Regions from separate parts of the Lysinibacillus telephonicus genome, predicted to be linked through region 3. Evidence: riboswitches for the same ligand, from Rfam matches in the RefSeq annotation. Region 3 holds a riboswitch; each other region holds the start of a gene.

Region 1 (2,209 bases), 410 kb from region 3:
TCAACGTCCACATTTTCTTCTAAGCTTTTTTCATCAGTAGTAGCTTCAAGCTCTTCACTTTTCTTTTCAGCTTTTTTTGCTTGCTTAGTTAATTCTTTATTTATTTTCTTTTCAAGCTTTTCTTGTGCTTTTTCGATATTTTTTGCAATTGCTTCTTTCGCTTTAGGGTTTTCTATTTTTTCTAAAACGGCTTGTAAAGCAATGATATTTGCAGCGAATTTAGTTTCTAGCTCAGAACCTTCTGAATCAGCGTCTTCTTCTGCAGCTGTCTCTTCAGTATTTTCAGTTCCTTCTTCCTCAACTTCTTGTTCTGCTTCTTTTTCTTCTTCATATTTTTCTAAAGCTAGTTCTTGCTGTTCTAATGCTTTTTCTAGCAATTCACTAGCTAACTCTTCCTCACCGTCTGCAAGTAATGCCTCTGCTTCTGCAATACGTTCTTCTGCAAAAGATGCTAGTAGCTCTGATTCCTTTACATCATCAAATGTAAGTGCCAATTGGACATTTTCCTTTAATTTTTTCATAAAATAAAAAAAGTCGCCTGGTATTAAAGAAGGTTCTTCTTCAATTTTTTCAGTATCTTCGCTTTCCTCTACTACTGGTTCACCATCTGTTTCTTCGTTAGTTCCTTCTTCAGTCTCGTTTGTAACTTTTGGTTCAGATTCAACTTTACTTAATGAATCTTCGTTTACACCTTCAACAGTTTTAGAATCATCGATAGTATTTTCTGTTGTTTGTTGTTCCTCGGAAGGTGCAACTTCCTTAACTTCTTTTTCTTCTACAACTTGCTCTTCAACTTGTTGAGTAACTGGCTGCTCTTCATTTGCCAATGCCTGTCCACTTCCAAAAGCAAACGCCGTTGCCATTACACTTGTAGCCAACACATTTCTGACATTACTAATAAAATACTTTTTTGACATAAAAAAATCCCTCCAAAATTTATTAGGGAAGAATTTTGATAGACTCAGGTATTATCTGAGTAGCTTCTCCATTCTTCATTTGGCAGCCCAGCCATCTTTGTATAATTACGGAAGATCTGTGACTTTGCGTCTCTACCTTTCGATAGATTTGCCTTTTTCAAATGAGGAACAATATTCCGTTCTCATTATCTAATTAAAATATACTTTATAGTTAAAAGGATGACTATAAATATTTTTTACTATATCTTTCACATCCTTTTCCTATATTCTTTAAAAAGCTAAAACCTTTTTTAACTGGATAGTGTGTTTGCAAAATTTATGTATTTCTATTAACTTTCTATTTTTTTAAACTAGCTTTTAAATTTGTGACAATGGTTCCTATTTTACATTTTATACTTTATAGTATAATAAATAAGTAGTGTGGTAGTTCCCAACCCATTTTATAGTTTAATCAGGTTTAAATCATCGTATGGATTTACTTAAGAATTGAGGTGAATTGTATGATTAAAGCTAAAATCAATACTAAAGATCGTATTTTAGAGCTGCTGAAAAAAGAAGTTTCATTGTCAGTTAATGAACTAACAGAGCTATTAAATATTACTCATATGGCTGTTAGAAAGCATCTAATTGTTTTAGAAAATGAAGGACTTGTTAAATCTACTGAAACTAAACAATCAATGGGTCGACCACTTCAAGTTTACTCATTGACAGATAAAGGGGATCAAATTTTCCCTAAAAACTACGAGGGAATAACACTTGAGTTTCTTAGGGATATAGAAGAACTTCATGGTGAGAAATCCATCCAGCTTTTGTTCGAGAGAAGAGAAAATCGACTTACTCAAGAATACAAAAATCGAATGAACAATAAATCAATAACTGAAAAAATTGATGAACTTGTTAACATACAAAATGAAAAAGGTTATATGGCAAATGTTACCCAATTAGATAACCAAACCTTTGAGTTGATTGAATATAACTGCCCTATCTATTCTGTTGCACAGGAGTTTAAAATGGCTTGCCGTTGTGAGACAGAAATGTTTAAAAATGTACTGGACACGGATCAAGTTCGCCGAGTTTGTTGTAAAACAGACGGAGATGATCATTGTAAATTCAAACTGAAATTTAATTAAATATAATACCTAATTAAATTTAGTGATCCTTAATCCACCTATAATTCCCAATTAAGAGAAGTGAGTATGTCATTTAAATACTCACTTCTCTTACATTTTGCAGCCATAAAATGATTTCTTTTTCTTTTTTAGGAGCAGGGAAAACAAATACTATAGTTTTTG
Region 2 (2,209 bases), 190 kb from region 3:
ACGGTGTTGTTGGGTAAAGGTTTATTTCAAAAGTTTATTAAATATAGTTTTGTAGGTTGTATTAGTACGTGTATTTACTTTCTTTCTGTTTTTGTTTTAGTAGAACGATTTCACAATGAACCTGTAATTGCTTCAGCTATTGCCTTCATTATAATGACTATTGTTTCGTTTTTTTTGAATGTACGTTATACATTTGGTAGTAATGTTACATATCAGAAACTATTGCGTTTTTTTATTGTATCCACAATTGGTTTTACACTGAATTTCTTGCTAATGTTTTTTATTGTACGTATCCTTGATTATCACTATTTTGTAGGGGAGTTAGTTACAATTTTAGTAATCCCTATTGTTAATTTTATATTAAATAACTATTGGACTTTCCAATCACAATATTAAAATGTACTTAATCCTTAATTGAAAATAATAAATTTTGCATTCTAACATCACGATGATATATACATAATGATTTGTAATTCTCGGACACTCTTTATAGGGTGTCTTTTTTGTTCATTTTAGTTAATTATATATATTTGGCTTCCTAATAAAGTAAATTAGCATTTATTATTTCACATTTTTAAAAGATGATTAGTAGTAATATTCTATCTATTCAGAATTAATAAAATTAGAAAAATGACCCAATCCACATGGTATTATTACGTCATAATGTAAATAATTACAATAAAAGCAAACTCATTGAAAAATGAGGACGCAAAGCTTCAGGTCTAAGGTTCATTGCTATGACGGCTGGGTTGCAATCTATTATGAATACAATTTTTTTCTAACATTTTGCAACCCTTTTTTCAAAGGGCTTTTTTTTGTAAGTAAATGTTTTTTATTTTAAATTTCCAATTTATAAAGAACGTTTATAAAAGGCTTTAAAATAAGCAATTGGAGGAATGACAATGGATTTTAAAAGTGTACAACAACTATTTCCAAGTGAGGATGGAAGCAAGCTTCAACAAAAGGCATTCTTAAAAAATATTGAAAACTTGGTAATGAACATCGACAATTTAAAAAATCCTAACAAATCTACGTTAGGTACTATTCAAGAAAAAAGTGATGATTTTTATAAAGAACTTATAGAGAATACAAATACACCTCAAACGGGAATTGAAATGGAACAAGTTGTCCATGAGTTAATAAATCTCTCAAAGGGAAGTCCTTATCAAACAAGAAACTATGTAACTAATTCTATTCCGCTAGCAAGTATTCCGGGAGTTATCGGCCAATTAACAGCATCTTTATTAAACTCAAATAGTTTGTGGGATGTTTATGGACCAGCAGCGACAGAAGCAGAGGTTAGAGTTATTTCGATGATGTCAAAGATAGTGGGATATGATTATACAAAAAGCTGGGGCTATACGACATGGGGTGGTCAAGGAGCTGTATTTAACGGCTTGCGGCTTGCGATTGTTAAGCAATTTCCAAACTCAAATAAGGAAGGCATTCCAAATAACTTATATTGCTTTGCTTCTGAAAATGCTCATTATAGTTTACTAAAATCTGTTGAGGCAACTGGAATTGGGAGCAATCATTTAATAACTGTTAAAGCAGGATCAGATCATTCCATGGACTTAGATGATTTAAGATTAAAACTGGAAAAAGTCATTCAAAATGGAGGAATTCCAGTTTATATTGTTGCAACTACAGGAGCAACTGATAGTTTTGGAATCGATGATGTTAAAGCAATTAAAGAAATAGCTGCTGAAATAGAAGAGAAATATCAATTAAAACCAATTCATATTCATGCGGATTCTGCGATGGGCGGATTTTATAGCTTTTTCCGTGAATATGATTTTATGAACAATCCACTTCAATTTGAAGAAGAAGTATTAACAAGTCTGAAGAAAATAAATAATCGAATGAAATATATTCATCTTGCTGATAGTTGTTGTTTTGATTTCCATAAACTTGGACAAAACCCTTACAACGCAAGCCTTTATTTAGTTAAAAATGGACAAGACTTTGGCTTACTTGACCTAGAGGAATTTGATACACCGTATGTAGGCAATCGAGGCTATGGAAGCTACCATACAGGATATACTTTAGAATGCTCGCGAATGGGAAGCGCAATTTCCATCTATGCATCATTATTAGCTTTTGGTGTGGAAGGTTATCAACAATTACTAGCTAACTATATTCGTGTAAATTTAGCTTTCCGTAAAAAATTAATAACAAATTTCCCTAGAATAGGTATTACTAATAGCGA
Region 3 (2,209 bases):
AAGAAGTTTGTCATTGATCCTCATGAAATTTTAAATAAATAAGTTAGACAAATGGCCTATTATTATGAGTAATATTACATTAGATTTAGCTAAAAAATTATTTCAGGTGTGAGAAGCGAAAAATTTGAAGTTTCCATGGTTATTTCAATTGTTGATGAGGGTAGAAATTCACCGAGATGATGACTAATTAGTAAGCGCTGACATTGCCCCAAATAAGGCATGGACATCTGTTGCGTTAAAATGCCTTGTAACTCAGAGAGCATGCTGTAAGGCAAACAGTGTTTGAGCGGTTATCAAGAAGCTTGAATTAGCAATCAAACTTTAAATTAAATAGTATTACTCTTAACGCCATCTCTCAGCAATTAACCTAAGAGATGGTGTTTTTTTGATTTTCAGGCTTACTCATTCTAATAGAGGAAGGTACTGTTCTAATAGATCAGAGAAGGAGTCTTTTTCATTTAGCCATAGAACCTTCGTATTGCATTTACAATAGTATTTCTAGGAAGATTTAATTATCCCGATTATAATATAGTGCATAGTTTTTCCTGTAGAAAATAATAAGTATTTTGGTTTTATTGTCATAAATTATTGAAATTTGTATAATTACATGCGATTATTATAAGAGATGAGTTTAATCTTATATTTATGGAAGATAAAGGCAAACTATTCCGAAAGGGTAGGACGCAAAGCCTAGGGTCTAAGGTTTAGTAGGATGAATCAAAATCCTGCAATTTAAACGATGATCGCCTGGTTACCAAATTTACGGATTCTTACTAATTTAAATCCTTTGGCTATTCTATGAAAAATAGAGTAGTTTTTTTTTGGCAAGTTTTATTCCATAAGCTAGATGATTGCTAATTATAAAACAAGCTTTTGTACATTTATAATATTTAGCAATAACTTTGTGTAGTGAAAGTTTTAGAGAGGGATGATAACAGTTTATTGACGTGCAAGATGTGGAAATTCTAATAGTTTCACTAAAACAATAGAAAGGTTTGGCAATATGAATAAAAGAAGATTTTCATTTAAAGCAAAAGTTTTAATTTATTCTTTATTACTATCGTTAGTACCGATCATCTTTGTTGGATTTTTAGTAAATAATACAGTTAGCAAAATAACTGAGAAAGATTATCTCAATTTTAGTGAAAGAGAAATTAAACAGGTTGATAATGGAATTTCTATGTATTTTGAATCTATTAGGGAAAACGTGAGTTTACTAGCTACCAACCCATCTGTTATAAATGCTGATTCAAGTATTACCTCCTATATGGATGTAGCAGGGGAAGATTCAATTGACATGACTCCTTCTACTAATGGGGAAAAAGAGCGAGCAATATATGAGGTGTTTTCTCAATTTAGTGAGAGTCATCCAAATGCAGCTTATGTTTATATAGGCACATCGGATGGAGGTTATGTCCAATATCCAGAGGGTCCTGTGCCAGCAGGCTTTGATCCAAGAGATCGTCCTTGGTATACGACAGCAGCTGAAGATCCAGGAAAAGTAAAGTTAACAAGCGCCTATGCAGCAACTGGAATAGAGGGAATTATCGTAAGTAATGTTGTTACGATTGAAAAGGACGGAAAAGAAATAGGTGTGTTAGGTCTGGATGTAAGTCTAGATGGTTTAACAAATATGATTAAGGAAATCAGCATAGGAGAAAATGGTTATGTAATTCTAGCGCAAGAGGATGGAACAATCCTTGCAAATCCAAAGAATCCAGAACTGAATTTCCAACCAATTTCCGAACTGAATGTTCCGGAACTAGAGGATTTAAGTAAAGATGGTTCATTTGAAGCAATAATTGATGGAAAAGAATATGTATTAAACACAGTCACATCAAAAAATGAAGGCTGGAAATATATCACTGTCATCGAAAAGAGTGAACTTTTAGCGACGGCAAACTCCATCCGCACAAATATCTCTATTATTGGTGGAATTATTGCAGTAATAGCTATAATCGTTTCTATTTTCGTGAGTCAAGGTATAACACGAAGAATCAAAAATATTGGTGATGTATCATTAGCCATGTCTCAAGGTGATTTAACTCAATTAGTTGAGATTAAATCAAATGATGAAATTGGAGATATGGGTAAGAATTACAATATTATGTCTAATAGTTTAAAAGAAACGATTAAAAAGATTTCATTAGAATCTCAGGCATTATCAGCTACATCTGAGGAACTGGCAGCATCTTCTATTGAGAATCAA
Region 4 (2,209 bases), 410 kb from region 3:
TACTTGGGGATACAGTTTGGATTGTGATGGCATCTGCAATTTCATTTGTAATCTCCGAGACGGCTGATACAGAAATTTATACACGTTTGAAACTTCCGATTGCTTGGCGAGTATTATATAGCGGGATTGTTGGAGGATGTCTCGACTCTGTAATTTTTGTAGTAATTGGTTTAAGTCCGATTGGTGCAAATGTTTTACCATGGGAAGCTATTCCAGCGGCTATATTAGGCCAAATCATCGTAAAGACAGTAATTCAAATGTTCGGTGCACTAATTTATAACCGAGTTCGTGTAATTAATAGAAAACCTCTAATCTCAGAATAATAAATTATAGTTAATAATTTTCCTTAAAATAAGTTAATAGTAAAAAAGACTTACAAAAAGCGCAAGGATGTGATAATTAATATCATTCTTGCGTTTTGTTTTTAATACTTTTCTAACGAAAATCTCAAATTGATAAGAGTGAAATTTTTACCATATATAGACTTGCTTATAATAAAATGGTAACATAATAGAAAATTGCATTAATCAGGTTATTTTCCAGAAAATGCTTACAATTTAACTTAATTTGAAAAGGCAAACTCATTGAAAAATGGGGACGCAAAGCCACGGGTCTAAGGTTTGAAAAAACTATGATAGCCGGGTTGCCGAAAAATCTAATGAAGTTTTTGGCTGCTCACTTTTTGAGTAGATTTTTCAACGGTTTAGCGGGGGCGATTGCAATCATAAGGGGGATTATTAGTTTGGAAAGTGCAAAAAACCGTATCATTCTTATTTTATCTTCAATAATTCTTATAGCCTCAATAATTGTTCACTTCCTTCATCGAGTATTAAATGTTTCTTTATATTGGATCGATGAACATCCAATTCATCACATTCAGCAATCAGATTTAGTTCTTAACATTTTTTTAAGTATCCCTATACTATTACTCATCACAACGCTTTTCTTTTATCGTAAAAATAACGATCATTCAATAATACCTCTTTTGAATACATTGACAATTACATTTGGCAGTATGTCGATGATTGCTGGCGGAGAAGGAATGGTAGAATATCATTTCTCAATTTTTATGGTAGTTGCTATAGTTGGTTATTATGAAAAAGTAAATCTTATTATTGTTATGACTCTGCTCTTTACTATCCAGCATTTATTAGGTTTTTTCTTTTTAAGTGAATACGTGTTTGGACAGTTGGAATACCCATTTTCAATGCTTATAATTCACGCTTTATTTTTACTAGGAACTTCAGGTGCCATCACATGGCAAACGATTCAAAAGAGTAAGCTATTAGCGGATTTAGATCAAAAACAACAAAAACAACAAATTTTAAGTGGAGTAATCGAAAAACTATCAATTAGCTCTGAAAAACTAATAAATGCATCAGTACAGCTAAATGAAAATTATGATTTAAATAGATTAGCCATTAATGGGATGGCAGCAAATATTCGAGAGATATCTAGCGGTGCCGACATACAGAGGCAGCAAACGGAGGGCAGCTCTGCAGCAATTCAGGAAATCAACCATGGGATTCATGAAATTACCGAAACAGCTAAGGAATTATCCGAAATTTCAATAGCTACAGCAGATGAAGCAAATGAAGGAAATGTAATGATTTATAAAACTGTTCAACAGATGCAATTAATAAATGAAAAAGTAAGCTCATCTTCAGAGATGGTAAAAAAACTGAATCATCGTTCTGAAGAAATTGGTGATATCGTTAAAATTATTACAGACATTGCTTCTCAAACAAACTTGCTAGCTTTAAATGCTGCAATTGAAGCAGCAAGAGCTGGAGAGCATGGAAAGGGATTTGCTGTTGTAGCGGATGAAGTTAGGAAATTAGCGGAGGAATCAGTTGGTTCCGCAAGTAAAATTACAAGTATAATAAAGTCTATTCAAGAAGACACAGTCTCTTCAGCAAAATCAATGGATCAAGTAATTAATGAGGCGAAAACGGGATTAGAGGTTGTTAAAGAAACTGGCGAAATTTTTGGCCGAATTTATGAATCAATCAATGGTGTTGCAAATCGAATTAAACAGATTGCTTTATCATCAACAGATGTTTCAGCAGCAACAAAACAAGTGTCATTGTCCCTAAATGAAATGTCCTATTTTGCTGAAATGACTTCAGCAAATACACAAAATGTAGTTCATTCATCAGAAGAACAATTAGCCTCTGTGGAAATTTTATCGACTTTAATTACATCGTTA

What was found. Region 3 has a riboswitch for cyclic di-GMP ahead of MKY04_RS19700 (methyl-accepting chemotaxis protein). Riboswitches for the same ligand answer to the same signal wherever they lie in the genome.
Region 1: linked by a shared signal. The riboswitch ahead of MKY04_RS17905 (DUF5667 domain-containing protein) and the one ahead of MKY04_RS19700 (methyl-accepting chemotaxis protein) in region 3 are both predicted to bind cyclic di-GMP.
Region 2: linked by a shared signal. The riboswitch ahead of MKY04_RS18990 (pyridoxal phosphate-dependent decarboxylase family protein) and the one ahead of MKY04_RS19700 (methyl-accepting chemotaxis protein) in region 3 are both predicted to bind cyclic di-GMP.
Region 4: linked by a shared signal. The riboswitch ahead of MKY04_RS21760 (methyl-accepting chemotaxis protein) and the one ahead of MKY04_RS19700 (methyl-accepting chemotaxis protein) in region 3 are both predicted to bind cyclic di-GMP.

Annotation. Positions count from the first base shown of each region.
Region 1 is NZ_CP155468.1:3,686,951-3,689,159, forward strand. It holds gene MKY04_RS17905 (DUF5667 domain-containing protein) at 1-917, opposite strand, end outside; cyclic di-GMP riboswitch class I at 996-1,080, opposite strand; gene MKY04_RS17910 (metalloregulator ArsR/SmtB family transcription factor) at 1,418-2,047, shown strand; gene MKY04_RS17915 (LuxR C-terminal-related transcriptional regulator) at 2,198-2,209, opposite strand, start outside.
Region 2 is NZ_CP155468.1:3,906,668-3,908,876, reverse strand. It holds gene MKY04_RS22325 (GtrA family protein) at 4-396, shown strand; cyclic di-GMP riboswitch class I at 674-757, shown strand; gene MKY04_RS18990 (pyridoxal phosphate-dependent decarboxylase family protein) at 903-2,209, shown strand, end outside.
Region 3 is NZ_CP155468.1:4,092,561-4,094,769, reverse strand. It holds gene fdhA (formaldehyde dehydrogenase, glutathione-independent) at 1-42, shown strand, start outside; cyclic di-GMP riboswitch class I at 648-759, shown strand; gene MKY04_RS19700 (methyl-accepting chemotaxis protein) at 1,004-2,209, shown strand, end outside.
Region 4 is NZ_CP155468.1:4,499,633-4,501,841, reverse strand. It holds gene MKY04_RS21765 (VUT family protein) at 1-323, shown strand, start outside; cyclic di-GMP riboswitch class I at 565-651, shown strand; gene MKY04_RS21760 (methyl-accepting chemotaxis protein) at 743-2,209, shown strand, end outside.